Regions from separate parts of the Psychrobacillus sp. NPDC096389 genome, predicted to be linked through region 1. Evidence: predicted binding sites of a transcription regulator. Region 1 holds the regulator's gene; each other region holds the start of a gene.
What was found. Region 1 encodes Rex, which represses fermentation and respiration genes when NADH is low (regulators of the CRP and FNR family bind a similar motif). Its sites were predicted from a motif close to TTGTGAAATATTTCACAA; they were not measured.
Positions count from the first base shown of each region.

Region 2: the regulator Rex is predicted to act here: its motif matches at 1,543-1,560, upstream of ACIQ38_RS14845 (cytochrome c oxidase subunit 2A).
Region 3: the regulator Rex is predicted to act here: its motif matches at 3,316-3,333, upstream of ACIQ38_RS01955 (AtpZ/AtpI family protein).

Region 1 covers NZ_JBIWFB010000008.1:80,389-85,448, reverse strand. The annotation lists gene ACIQ38_RS17800 (CPBP family intramembrane glutamic endopeptidase) at 1-699, shown strand, start outside; gene ACIQ38_RS17795 (redox-sensing transcriptional repressor Rex) at 938-1,582, opposite strand; gene ACIQ38_RS17790 (ABC-F family ATP-binding cassette domain-containing protein) at 1,714-3,648, shown strand; gene tsaD (tRNA (adenosine(37)-N6)-threonylcarbamoyltransferase complex transferase subunit TsaD) at 4,074-5,060, opposite strand, start outside.
Region 2 covers NZ_JBIWFB010000005.1:305,700-310,759, reverse strand. The annotation lists gene ACIQ38_RS14855 (b(o/a)3-type cytochrome-c oxidase subunit 1) at 1-859, opposite strand, end outside; gene ACIQ38_RS14850 (cupredoxin domain-containing protein) at 861-1,337, opposite strand; gene ACIQ38_RS14845 (cytochrome c oxidase subunit 2A) at 1,358-1,480, opposite strand; gene ACIQ38_RS14840 (chemotaxis protein CheX) at 1,721-2,173, opposite strand; gene ACIQ38_RS14835 (sodium/glutamate symporter) at 3,845-5,060, opposite strand, start outside.
Region 3 covers NZ_JBIWFB010000001.1:391,388-396,447, forward strand. The annotation lists gene rpiB (ribose 5-phosphate isomerase B) at 1-256, shown strand, start outside; gene ACIQ38_RS01940 (TIGR01440 family protein) at 277-822, shown strand; gene glyA (serine hydroxymethyltransferase) at 844-2,079, shown strand; gene upp (uracil phosphoribosyltransferase) at 2,576-3,205, shown strand; gene ACIQ38_RS01955 (AtpZ/AtpI family protein) at 3,478-3,696, shown strand; gene ACIQ38_RS01960 (ATP synthase subunit I) at 3,703-4,074, shown strand; gene atpB (F0F1 ATP synthase subunit A) at 4,104-4,814, shown strand; gene atpE (F0F1 ATP synthase subunit C) at 4,878-5,060, shown strand, end outside.

The DNA.
Region 1 (5,060 bases):
ACTGGACTTTATATTTTAATTACCTACTGCGTGATGCAACTTTCAGGAGCAGTTTTTGTACCCCTCTTTTATAAATTAATCCAAACGATGGAAGTAAAAGATCCAGAGCTTACCACTTACGGTTGGTGGGTATTTATCAGCATGGGGATTGCCACCCTCGTTACACTGCTCATTATTCGTAAAGATAATACATTTTTGCGTCCATTAAAAGGACAGCAAGCTACTTTAGGTGGGGTAATTGGCTTTGGAATACTTGGATTTTTCCTTGTTTTTTTTGGTCAAATTATTGCTGCGAATTTGGAGCAAGCTTTTGGAATAGAAGCAGGGTCCGCAAATACAGAGCAATTTATTGAGATTGCGCATAGTGTCCCTTTTGCCATTTTTTCTATCGTTATTTTCGCTCCTATATTAGAAGAATTGATTTTCCGTCGTATCATTTTCGGTTCTTTATTACCTAAAACGAACTTTTTTGTGGCGGCGCTTGTTAGTGCAATTGCTTTTGCAGTCATACACTTCGAGTTCACGCACATCCTACTATATGCCGTGTCTGGGTTTATATTCGCTTTTATTTATTACAAAACAAAACGCATTACAGCATCGATTATTTCCCATATGTTACTGAATGGTTTTGTAGTACTTGTTCAGTTTTACGGCGAAACGATCCAAAAGTTTCTAGAAACCTATTCACAAATGCCATAATGAAGAGCAGCTCATACATGTGTGAGCTGCTCTTCATCATTGTGCGGAGTCTATGTTTTGTTAAAGCGCGGATATCGCTTCCTTATGCTCGGTTACACTGACTTTATGCTCGCATACCTCTTCTCTTTGCTCGGAGGACTTTTCATTGCGCGGCTACCACTTCGTTATGCTCGGATACCCCCTCCCTTTTACAAAAAACACCATAGATAAAAGCCTTCCAACAGTCGGAAGGCTTTTTTCATTCTTCAGTATGTTCATTTCGTATTAAGTAAATTAGCGTTTGCACTTCGACAGACAAATCGATCGTATGCACGCGAATTGTATCTGGTACCGCTAACCTTACCGGCGTAAAGTTTAAAATGCCTTTAATTTCTGTTTTCGCCAAACGATCGGCAACTTCTTGTGCAGAGCGACTTGGAACAGTAACAATTACCAATTCAATGCCGTACTCTGCAAGTTTCGTTTCCATCACACTTGGATGAAAAACGGGAATATCACTTTTCATCATTCCTTCTACTGGTGCCTTCGTGTCAAATGCAACAACAATTTTTGTATTATGATTCTTCTGAAAATTATATTTAAGAAATGCAGTTCCTAAGCTACCTACCCCAACTAATGCCACATGAGCAGCTTCGTCTTGGTCTAGCGTTTTTCGAAAAAATTCTAGAAGCGTTGGAACATCATAACCATATCCTTTTTTTCCAAGTGCGCCAAAATGAGAGAAATCTCTTCTGATTGTAGCGGAATCTATTTTCATCGCTTCACTTAGCTCTTGGGAAGAAACTCGTTTATGTCCCGCATTATGAAAGCTTTGTAAAAATCTATAATATAACGGAAGTCTTTTCGTTGTTGCTTGAGGAATTCTTGGAAGTTCAGGTTTCATAAAAAACCCTCCTATTTCTTTGGTACAAATCGTTATTATATTACTAGACATTTCCTTCCTTGTAAAGCTAGGGCGTTGCAACGTTCGTCCCTATCTATTACACTAAGGAGAGAATTGAGGTGCGAATAATCGTGATTGTTTTACAAGTCAATCAAGTAACCAAATCCTTTAACGGAGAAGATATATTAACAAATGTAAAGTTAGAAGTACAAGACCGAGATCGTGTCGCACTCGTCGGACGAAATGGTGCTGGAAAGTCTACTTTACTTAAAATAATTGCCGGTGAAATGTCCTATGATTCCGGTGATATCATCATGCCAAAAACAGTTCGCCTTGGCTATTTAGAGCAACATGCTGGACTTGAATCGAAGCTATCCATATGGGATGAAATGAAATCTATTTTTAGTCATTTAATCGATTCCGAAAAAGAGCTACGTTCACTAGAAGCACAAATGGCTGATCCTTCTATTTATGAGGATACAGAAGCTTACGCACGCGTCACTGCAGCGTACGATGAATTACAACTTGCTTTCAATGAAGCTGGCGGTTATCGATTCGAATCAGATATCCGTTCCATTTTACATGGTATGCAGTTTTTCCCAGAAGATTATGATAAGCCCGTACAAGCATTATCTGGTGGGCAAAAAACGAGACTGGCACTTGCAAAAATGTTACTTAGCAAACCAGACTTACTCATCCTAGATGAGCCAACAAACCATTTAGATATCCAAACACTTAGCTTTTTAGAAAATTATTTAAAAAACTATAATGGAGCCGTTTTAATCGTTTCCCATGATCGATACTTTTTAGACCAAGTCGTGAACTTTGTATATGAAGTTTCTCGACATAACGTGACTAGATATGTTGGGAATTATAGCGCTTATTTAGATGAAAAAGCGAAAAACTATGAGCTCGATAAAAAGAAATATGAAAAACAACAAGAGGAAAAAGCTAAATTAGAAGACTTTGTGAGCAAAAATCTAGCACGTGCTTCTACCACAAAAATGGCGCAGTCTAGACGAAAAGTGCTTGAAAAAACAGACTGGATGGATGCCCCAGATGGCGACGAAAAATCTGCTACTTTTGGATTTACGATCGATCGACCAAGTGGAAATGATGTATTACGACTTGAGGAAGTTTCTGTAGGATATCCAAATAAAACAGTCTCATCGAATATTTCATTTTCCGTATATAAGCAAGATCGTATTGCACTTGTTGGCCCAAATGGTGTTGGAAAATCTACTCTACTAAAAACATTGATGAAACAATTGAATAGTAATGCTGGGAAAATCCAATACGGGACAAACGTTCAATTTGGTTACTATGACCAAGAACAAGCCGCACTCACTGGCAATAAAACCGCCTTGCAAGAACTATGGGATGAATGGCCACTGATGAATGAAAGAGATGTCCGGACTGTGTTAGGACGCTTTCTATTTAGTGGAGATGATGTACAAAAAACAATTGCTACGTTATCTGGTGGAGAGAAAGCAAGACTTGCATTAGCCAAATTAATGCTGCTAAAAGCAAATACACTTGTACTTGATGAACCTACCAACCATTTAGATTTAGATAGTAAAGAAGTACTTGAAAATGCATTACTCGATTTTCCAGGTACTATAATTTTTGTATCACATGACCGGTACTTTATTAACCGAATTGCAACCAAAGTGATTGAGTTGTCTAGCGATCAAGCGACCCTTTTCTTAGGAGATTACGATTACTACTTGGAAAAGAAAGAGGAATTAGAAGAGCTTGCAGAAGAAAATGCCGTTATTGAGAAAACGGTTGTTGTGAAGGCAAACACATCTACCATTGATAAAGAAGCCAAAAAGAAGGAACGTCAATTACGTCGTCAGTTGGAAGAGCTAGAAGCTCAAATGCCGACAGTGGATTCTGACATAGCTTCTATAGAAGAGAAGCTTTGTGATCCAGCAATATTCCAAGACCATGAAGCAGTACAAAAATTGCAATTAGAACTGGATGCATTAAAAGAAACACAAGATTCATTGTCAAATGAATGGCTGGAGCTACAAGAATTATTAGAAGAAATAGCTTCAAACTAAAGGGATTCCTATACGGGAATCTTTTTCTTTTTTCTGGGAAGAAATTGTTTTTCATGCTTAGCTAATGTTATATCGCATTCATCTCTTCGTTCCTCTCGTTCAGCCATTTATCGCAAAATCTAATGTCGAATTTCGTCTATATATGTTGGTCAAGTACTTTTTTTCTCGATTTCATTTTCCACAATTTTATTCACATGAAAAAACTAGTAATACCAACATATCAACAGACTTATACACATTATCCACAGATTTCAAACTATACTATCCACATAGTTGTGTGTAAATGAGACACAATATATAGAAAATACAAAACTTATGCACATCTTATCCCCAAACTGTGCATAAGTACGAATGTTCTCTATTGACAAGTTGAATAATACCTGTTAAAAAATCCCCTTTTCTTGTCGAAGAAAAGGGGATTTGCGTTAGTTCCAACTATTTAATTCCATTCCAGGTCGACCATTCATCGACATATCACTTGTTTTTCCTGCAGAAAATTTGGAATTTCCTGCAGCAGCAATCATTGCTGCATTATCTGTACATAATGAAATCGAGGGCACGTAAAATGGAATATCCTCTTTTTCAAATGTTTCTTCTAAAGATTTACGGAGCCCTTTATTTGCAGCAACCCCACCTGCGGCGATTACTTGTTTCACGTTAAATTGTCGTGCTGCTCTTAACGTTTTGGTCGTCAATACTTCAATCACACTTGCCTGAAAACCTGCTGCTAAATGATTAGGATTAATCTCTTCGCCGCGTTGCTCTGCATTATGTTGATAGTTAATCACTGCAGATTTCAGACCACTGAAGCTAAAGTCGTAAGATCCTTCTTCTAACCACGCTCTAGGAAAAGGCACAGCTCCATCACTTTCATTTGCAAGTCGGTCAATATGTGGACCACCCGGATACGGCAAGTTTAATACTCGAGCTACCTTATCATACGCTTCACCGGCAGCGTCGTCCCGTGTTTCTCCGATTAGTTCGAATTGGCCATCTTTCTTCATCAATACTAATTCCGTATGACCGCCCGACACGACTAACGCTAATAGCGGAAACTCCATCGGTTGCACAAGTGCATTTGCATATATATGACCTGCGATGTGATGTACCCCTACTAAAGGAAGGCTGTTAGCAAATGCAAATGCTTTTGCAGCATTTATACCGATTAATAGCGCACCTACTAATCCTGGTCCTTCTGTAACCGCAACGGCATCTAAATCCTTTGGTGTCATATTTGCTTGTTTTAGTGCTTCTTCCATTACAATTGTAATTTGCTCTACATGATGTCTCGACGCAATTTCTGGCACAACTCCACCGAAACGCTTATGACTTTCGATTTGAGAAGCTACTACGTTGGAGATAATTTCATGTCCATTTTTTACGATAGAAGCGGCCGTTTCATCACAGCTCGT
Region 2 (5,060 bases), on a different contig from region 1:
TAATTCCAGGTTCTGTTAATTGGTGATGGAATCCTACAGGAATAGAGAACAGTAGGAACAACATAAATGATAATCTAGCAAGAGAATCAGAGAAGATTTTCCCGCCTATAATTTTTGGAATAACCGCGTACCAAACCATATATGCTGGTAATAACCAGAAGTAAACTAAGGGATGACCGAAATACCAGAACAAGGTACGAGAAAGCAATACATCCACTTTATCTACCCAACCTAGAGACCATGGTATTAGTTGGAATAATACTTCTACAGCTACTCCTAGTGAACAAATAATCCACATAGCTAAGTTCACGACAACCATAAAAGTTAGTAATGGACTCGGCTGACCTGGATTTGCTTTACGCCACTCCACATATTTCAAAATGAGTCCTAATCCACCAATCCAAGACCCGACAATTACTAATGCTAAGCCAACATAGAAAATCCAGTGTGCTTGTAATGGTGCATAAAATGTATATAATACAGAAGCTTCGTTCAGTAAAATCATAATAGACGATGCAGTAGTACCGATTGTCATAGTCCAAAAACCAATCCAACCAAGTAAGCGTTGTTTATCTGTTAATGTACCAGATGTTCTACTTACTACAGCAATTTGAAAACCAAATATGAAATATGTTGTTAAAATAAGACCTAAAAGTACTCCATGAATCGTTAAAATCTGATAATAGCCAATTCCCCAAGGAAGGGTAAATGTTCCAGAACGTACTAAAGTTTGTAAAAGGCCACAAAGTCCTCCTATTGCTAGGGCGATAAAGGCCACATAAACGTGTGCTAGTGCTAGTTTGCCATCTCTTTTATCTACTTGTATTAAATCTTTTGTTTTTTCAGCTATAGTTGTCATATTACTCTACCACCTTTAGCATAGACATCATGGACGAATGCCCAATTCCGCAATACTCGTTACATAATATTAAATATTCTCCTGCTTTATCAACTGTTGTCACATATTCCGATACATAACCGGGCTCTAAAATCATGTTAATATTTGTTCCTGCTGCTTGGAAACCATGTACTACATCTTTCGTCGTTGCAATAAACTTAACTTTAGAGCCAAGCGGAACTTCAATTTCAGGTGGATTATAATAGAAAGCAGATGCGACAAACACAACTTCATAGTCCCAATCTTTTCCCTCTACTTTATGAACACCTGGATTATTAAATGGTGCAATTTCATCAACCCGTTCAGGATCTACATACACTTTTGCACTAGGTGGATGGGAACCGTAATGGAATGCACTAAACCCAACAATCACTAAAAATAAAACGAGCGAGCCAATTCCAAATGTGAGCCACCATTTTTCATATTTATGAATATGCATAGCTTCAAACCTCCAATAAATTAAAATCGATCAATAAATAAGTAAAATGCCATGAACCATGTAACTAATATAAAAATTCCGAGAAAACCGACTGAATAAAGCGTACCTTTTAAATCAGGCTCTTTCTCCCGTTTTTTCGACATTTTTTGCACCTCCCAATATTTGTTTTGTATAGTTATATCATAAATACATTTTTAAATAGAAGATGTGATAAAAATCACACATATGGAGGGATTATGTGAATTAAGTGTGAAGATTGCAGAGTTCTATTATTTCGTATACCCGAAATTTATATTAATAACCAAATAAAATCGAATATTCAGTTATTTGTTTTTTCGACAAAAAAAGAACTTTCTTTTCAGAAAGCTCTTCTTCATTCATTACTATTCATCAATTGTTAAAATGATTGTTAAATCACCAACTTCGGCAATTTCTACTGGTAATTTAAATGCATGTTGAAATCCGAATAATCTTGTAGTTCCAACAATGACAGTAGGGGGGGTAATATCAATTTCCACACCATTTGCCGCGACGGAAGTACATAAATTTCCAGCAACCATATTACCAAGTTCCCCAGTGAACGATTCTAGCATTTCGCCTTCTAAAGGCATTCCGAACATCGTCGCTCCAACTTGGGAGAAGCAATTAGAAGTTGAATCTATTATAATTCTACCTTTAATATCACCAATAATACCTATAAGTACGCCCATTTCTTTTTGTTCAAAAGGTTGTACCATTAGCGAAGGGGACTTTATATCCATTGAAAGAGGGATAACAGATTTTAACGATTGTATAGTTCCATTTAATATTGTTTGTATATGCTTCGAAGCACTCATTTTTTTCCCCTCCTAATCGTAAAGATAGTTCAATTTTAACATGAACCTTAGTAAAAAAGAATAGAAAAATGTAGAATATAGTGAATTAATGTGTTATTGTGTAAATGAGAATGAATTTCAAAAGCATTTGAGAGGATGATCTTTATGCTAGCTATATTTATTAGTACTACTGTTTTAATATTTGCTGGAATAACAGCCTATGTATTACGTTCTATTGAGCCACAACCGAAATAAATTTTTTATTTATATTAAATGTACCCCATCATGAAAATAGCAGAACGTCAGTTAGTTTTGCTAAATCTCCCACAACAAAAGAAACAGCTATTCAACAAGTAGATGATATAAAATCTATACTTAAAAATCCGCCTCAAATTGATTTTGGTCAGACTGTAGACAAACACGATGTAAGTCGAAATTGCTTTCAGTTTTTTTAGGTCATAATCCAAGAAGATACTTATTATCGAATCAGATTGTGAAGTATCGTATTTAAAATACCATGGATTGTTCAAAGGAGGGTTAACACAAAAACGACTGAAACTATGGCAAGTAAGAAGGAATAAATGAAGAAAAAGTTGTTTTTGAACCTAATAAAGGGTTTGAGAGATTTAACGAGGTATATAAATATGTTGATTCTGGATGAATGTTCTCTTTGTTGAACTTATTGTACTAATAGGTACTTTAGGCAAGTAGAGCAACGTCTTTAAGAGGTTGCTCTTTTACTATTAAAAATACTTCTGAAAATACTCTTTCCTTAGTCCTCCACTACTTAGCGTAAATCTTTTTTCACATTTTCATGCCCATAAGACTTTGTATTACTTAAATGGGGAAGTGGCTTTATATTAAATCAATAATTTGAAATAGAAGATAAATAAATTAAAACTACATTTATATTAAACCTTTGGGACAAAGAGAACGTGTGTCTCAAAAACAATAGAAACGGGGCATTCTTATTAAACTAATGCGTGCTTTGTTATAGACCATGGATTACTTAGACAACTTATATTTTTATAGGACTATCCGTTCTATCAAGGAAGCAAGGATTATGTAATAAAAGTTGATTGCTTTTTTTATTCATACTTAATTAAAGGTTTTATGGAAGAGGGATTAGCTGCTGAAACAAAGAGATGCAAAAGATGTGTTAGGACAATTATGACTACAGAGGAAGTCCATTATAGTCAGCAAGTCCATTTTTAGGAGAAATTTGGTTTTAGAATTGAAAATAAGTTATATCTACATTTAGAATTAGAATAATTTCGGTAATTCCTTCTCATGAAATCTGCCTTGCTCAAGATATTGTGTGTGATTATAATATTAATCTGTATTTGGTATTAAATGTAGTAATAGACATATGTCATTTAATGGTATGTTATTTGTAATCCTATGATAAAAAAACATGTCATAGGTGGAACCGTTTAAAGTCGATTCAAATAAAGAGAGTTCAATCAAAAATCATCTAAAAATCTTTTAATCTCGGAGTATTTTACTAACTCACTCTTCTTTTGGGAGTGACTAATAAGTTAATATGTATTAAAAGAAAGAGCACAGACTTAGGCTATCAAGTATGCGCTCATATTCTTTTACTTTAGTTCATTCATTAAATATACTGTGTCTTAAATTCACTACTATCAATGCAATCCCAGGTCAAGTCTCTATATTAGTCTTACCTGCAACCTATTTCTTCTTAGAGAAAAGCATATAAGCTAATACTAATGGGACAACCATTAAACCAATTCCAATGAGATAAACAGGAGCTACCGTACCCACGAGTATCAGGGATGCTGCTAGAGGTAGAAGGAGTTTATTCCAGAAAAAGACTGCATTATAGACGCCTAGTGCCTCGTAAATACTAGATTCGTTATTAGGGTCAACAATACGCACAAGAGAAAGTCCCTGAGGGTTAGATCCAGTTGCCATACCATAGTTCATCAAAGACTTTTCAAACCATTCAGGATTTTTAATTTTCCTATACCATAAATTGGTGAAGATGAAAGTAATACCGCAAATAATAAATGTTAGGATTAACAGAGGAACAAAGAATTCACTAATAATACTTAACTGAATAGAAGCGCAAGCTGTTAATATAATAATTTCTAGAGAGAAGTTACTTATTTCATTAATTGTCGGCTTATCAACATACCCATCAAATTTCACTTTTTTCATAAGTGGCCATAGAATAAGTGAACCGACAATACCGTAAATCATCGTAGGGATATTATTAATAAATGGGATTAGCAGACCAATACCCGATAAAATGAGCTCACCAAATTTAAAACTGACAGCAAGTATCCCCAGCTGGAAAGCGATTGAAGTTACGTTGCTTGGATTGATAGTAAGTCTGCCAATCGGTTTACGGTCTTTTTCGGGCAGAGTACCGCGGAAGAAGCTCTTATCTTTATTACTAATATCCTTAGTAAAAGCACCCCATCCACGACGAATCCCATAGTTAGCCAAAATGATACCTGGTATGATTGCTATTAATACACCTAATGTAGCCATAACCATCCCCAAACTTTGAGCACCAAGCTCTCCAGTGGGATCAATGACACTAGAAACAATAGGAACACTTCCATGAGATCCAAAGAACGCTGCAACAGCCATCAAGCCCCATCCTTCAGGGAGCCCCGGCCAGAAACGGAGTAGTAAAATCCCGATTAAAACACCAAAGACTAATTGGAATCCATACAAAACCATGTTTCCAAAGGCAAAATCCATATGTTGAATAACTTTTTTACCTGTAACGGTAATACCCAAAGGCACGCAGGTCATTAAAATATACATTGCATAAATAGGAATAGATTCAAATGATTCAGGGATCGTAATCCAACCTAGCACTTGTTGCCCGAGAATTAGTCCTAAAAATCCAGCAATTACACTGGACGGAATCAGA
Region 3 (5,060 bases), on a different contig from region 1:
TATTTTAATTTGCGGTACAGGCATTGGCATGTCGATTGCGGCAAACAAAGTAAAAGGGATTAGATGTGCATTAGTACATGATGTATTTTCTGCAAAAGCAACTAGATGTCATAATGATTCAAACGTTCTAGCAATGGGAGAACGAGTAGTAGGTCCCGGACTTGCAAGAGAAATCGTTGCAACATGGCTTGCACAAGATTTCGAAGGCGGACGTCACACACGCCGTATCGAAAAAATTACTGCTTTAGAAAATTGATCGTAAAAGGGGATTTTCAGATGGAAGCACAACATTTGTGGAAAGAACAAATAGAACAGCTTCTCCTGGAAGTGGAGCAGCAAATCGACTTACATGAAGATGATCTTTTTGTCATCGGCTGTTCAACCTCAGAAATTATAGGTGAAAAAATTGGTACCGCCGGTGGTTTGGAAGTGGCTGAAATTTTATTTGGACCATTACAATCATTTGCCGTGCGCAATAAAGTGCATTTAGCTTTTCAAGGATGTGAGCATATAAATCGCGCCCTTACCATGGAAAGAAAAACGCAAAAGCTGTATCGGTACCCGGAAGTTTCAGTTATTCCGGTTGTTCGCGCAGGTGGCTCCATGTCCGCTCATGCGTACACGCAATTCCAAGACCCAGTCGTAGTCGAGCATGTCAAAGCGCGTGCCGGCATTGATATAGGACAAACCCTTATTGGAATGCAGCTGCAACCTGTAGCTGTTCCAATTCGCGTGTCCACAAAACAAATTGGGGAAGCAATTGTAACGATTGCAAACACACGTCCGAAGCTAATTGGTGGAGAACGTGCATTTTACGGTTGATATTAGAGGAGGAAATGAGAAATGGAGAAAATTTTAGCACAAGATCCAGCAGTATACGAAGCAATGCTTGCAGAGAAAAAACGTCAACAATCAAATATCGAGTTAATCGCATCTGAAAACTTTGTATCTGAAGCAGTGATGGAAGCACAAGGTTCCGTACTGACGAATAAATATGCAGAAGGCTATCCTGGTAAACGCTACTATGGTGGGTGTGAGCATGTAGACGTTGTAGAAAATATTGCTCGTGATCGTCTAAAAGAAATTTTCGGAGCAGAGCATGCAAACGTGCAACCCCATTCAGGTTCACAAGCGAATATGGCAGTTTATATGACTGCTTTACAACCTGGTGACACGATTTTAGGAATGAACTTGTCTCATGGTGGACACTTAACGCATGGTTCTCCTGTAAACTTCAGTGGAATCCAATACAACTTTATCGAGTACGGCGTAGATAAAGAAAATGAAACAATCGACTATGAAGAAGTTCGTGCAATTGCATTAGAACATAAACCAAAAATGATCGTTGCTGGAGCAAGTGCTTACTCACGTACAATTGACTTCGCTAAATTCCGTGAAATTGCAGATGAAATTGGTGCTTACCTATTTGTGGATATGGCGCATATTGCAGGTTTAGTTGCTGCAGGTCTTCATCCAAACCCAGTACCACATGCACATTTCGTTACGTCCACTACTCATAAAACGTTGCGTGGACCACGTGGTGGATTGATATTAACTACGGAAGAATTCGCAAAGAAAATTGACAAAACAATTTTCCCAGGAATTCAAGGTGGACCGTTAATGCATGTTATCGCTGCAAAAGCAGTTGCATTCGGGGAAGCACAACAACCCGAATTCAAGGAATACCAAGCACAAGTGATCGCTAACGCTAAAACACTAGCTGATAGTTTAGTAGCAGAAGGTCTTCGTATCGTATCTGGTGGTACGGACAACCACGTAATGCTTGTAGACGTTTCAGCGATCAATCTAACAGGTAAAGTGGCTGAACATGTATTAGACGAAGTTGGCATTACAGTGAATAAAAATACAATACCATACGAAACACAAAGTCCATTTATCACTTCTGGCGTTCGACTAGGAACACCAGCAGTAACTTCACGTGGATTTAAAGAAGAAGAAATGAAAGAAATCGCTGCTATCATCGCAAAACTTCTGAAAAACCACGAAGATGCAGAAGTTATCCAAGAAGCAAAAGAACGCGTTGCAGCTCTAACGAATAAATTACCTTTGTATAGCTAATTAAAATTTGAAAGTAAGCTACCTTCTGATAAATAGAAAGGTAGCTTATTTTTTTGCATCGCAAGTGAGATAGGGATAATGTATTGCAATCATTATCGTCCCTCTCCGAGTAAACTTGCTTTTGTGGGAATTAGTTGCTTCCACATGCAATTTAGTTGCCTTCGCTGCTGAATTGATTGCTTTCAGTTCAGATTTAGTTGCTTTCAATGCCCAGTTAGTTGCTCTAAGCCATTTACTGGATCCTTGCGATTGAATAACTGGAGAAAATTTATCTTGTTAGCGAATTCTCACTGCTGGCGGTGATGACTCATCTCTTGCCCGGCGGACCCCAATCGAACTATATAATTTCGGTTCCGCGGTCAAGGAATTCTTTTTTACAAACCAATGTCACTCCTGGAATAGACGCAATATTAAAACATGCTATTAGTAGTATGTTTCCTGCATTATTTGTTATAATTAATAGAATTTCAAATAAAACCACGAAGGAGATAAAAATATGCCGAAAGTATTCGTATTTGATCACCCACTTATTCAACACAAACTCACATATATCCGTAACATTGAGACGGGAACAAAAGAATTCCGTGAACTGGTGGATGAAGTGGCTACACTAATGGCCTTTGAAATCACACGTGATTTGCCATTAGAAGAAACAGAAGTGGAAACGCCAGTACAAGTAACTAAATCTAAAGTGTTAGCTGGAAAGAAAATTGGAATCGTACCAATACTACGTGCCGGAATTGGGATGGTAGACGGTATTTTAAAATTAATTCCCGCAGCAAAAGTTGGACATGTTGGACTATACAGAGATCCAAAAACGTTACAACCTGTCGAATATTACGTGAAACTTCCAGCAGATGTAGCAGAACGTGACTTCATTCTAGTGGATCCAATGCTTGCAACTGGGGGATCTGCAATAGAGGCAGTTAATTCTCTTAAAACCCGTGGTGCAACGAGCATTAAGTTTATGTGTTTAATTGCAGCTCCAGAAGGTGTAGAAGCATTACAAAAAGCGCATCCAGATGTAGATATTTATATCGCTGCGTTAGATGAAAAGTTAAATGATCATGGTTATATCGTACCAGGATTAGGTGACGCTGGTGACCGATTATTCGGTACGAAATAATAACCTATTCTTTAATAGATGAAAATAAAAACATAAAAATGAGCATTTGACAAGTAAAGAATAATTTATTTCTTCTTAAATTTGTCAATATGATGTCAAAAAAAATCTATTTGTGAAGTTTCTCACTAATACCAATTGACATCAAATTGCCCCTATTGTATGCTTACAAAGGATATAAATGATAGGGGTTTCATGCTCGAAACACCTGTCGTATCAACTTTCTACTAGATTCACAGTTTTTACTTTACCAAGGAAAACGTGGGGATTCTTTTATGCGTCAAACAAGGCGTCCGTTACAAGGGATAGCATTATATTCTGCGATTCTCTCACAGCTTGTAGGTTCTATATTAATAGGTATATTCACAGGAATGTGGATCGATAAAACATATGGAACCACTCCACTTTTTTTAGTAATATGCTTACTACTAGGTCTTATGGCCGGTATATTAGCGCTTCTTACTACCATTCGAAAATATGATTCAGGAGACTAAAGAATAATGCTAGAAATGCAACGTATTTTTACGAAGCAGAAGAAATACATATTTTTTTTGCTCGCAGTATATGCGCTTGGTTGGGGCTTCACCCCATATTCGACAATTTTTGCAGGCTTAGCAATAGGTTCATTATTTGGTCTGTATAATTTCTGGATTCTAACCCGTAGAATGGAGAAATTTGATCGTGTGTTATCTGGTGAAAAAGGACGAGCAGGTTTAGGTACAGCATTCCGATTTGCATCAGGAATTGCAGCCGTAGCAATTGCACTTGCCCTTCCAGAATATATTCATCTTATTAGCACAGTTATCGGTTTAATGATTCCCTATGTTCTGCTTATTGTAGAACGTATTATGTTTCATGCAAGAAATCAATAATGAGTATGTGAAAGAGAGGTGAATGAATCGTGGAACATAAAAATCCAGAATTTGTGTTTCTTGGGATGCACGGTAACTGGTCCAACATTTTAATGCTTGCAGTTACTACACTCATCGTATTTTTGATCGCATACATAGCGACAAGAAACTTGAAACTGAAGCCAACTGGTATGCAAAACTTCATGGAGTGGATTATGGACTTTGTGAAAGGCATTATTAAAAGTAACTTCGACTGGCAAACTGGTGGACGATTCCATATTCTTGGAATTACATTAATCATGTTTATTGCTGTAGCGAACGTTCTAGGTCTTCCGTTTTCCATTTCGTATGACGGAGTACTCTGGTGGAAATCCCCAACAGCAGATCCAACAGTAACAATGACATTAGCAGTTATGATTCTTCTATTAACGCACTATTATGGTATTAAAATGAAGGGATTATCGGAATATGGAAAAGACTTTTTAAAACCGCTTCCATTCCTATTACCTTTAAAAATTATTGAAGAATTCGCAAACACGTTGACACTCGGTCTTCGTCTTTACGGAAACATCTATGCAGGGGAAGTTCTACTAGGACTACTTGCAGGTTTAGCAACATCAAGCATTTTCGGCTTTGTTGGAGCAATTCTTCCAGCAATGGCATGGCAAGGTTTCTCTCTATTTATAGGTGGAATCCAAGCGTTCATTTTCGTCATGTTAACGATGGTTTATATGTCGCACAAAGTGTCGACAGACCATTAATATAACTGCTTAAATTTTAAGCAGAAATAAAAACAAACAACATTCCAAGGAGGAAATTAAACAATGGTAGGTTCAGTTGGTCTTTTAGCAGCAGCTATAGCAATCGGTTTAGGTGCACTTGGTGCAGGTATTGGTAACGGATTAATCGTTTCAAAAACAGTAGAAGGTATCGCTCGTCAACCAGAAGCACGTGGAGCTTTACAAACAGTTATGTTCATCGGGGTAGCTTTAGTTGAGGCGATTCCA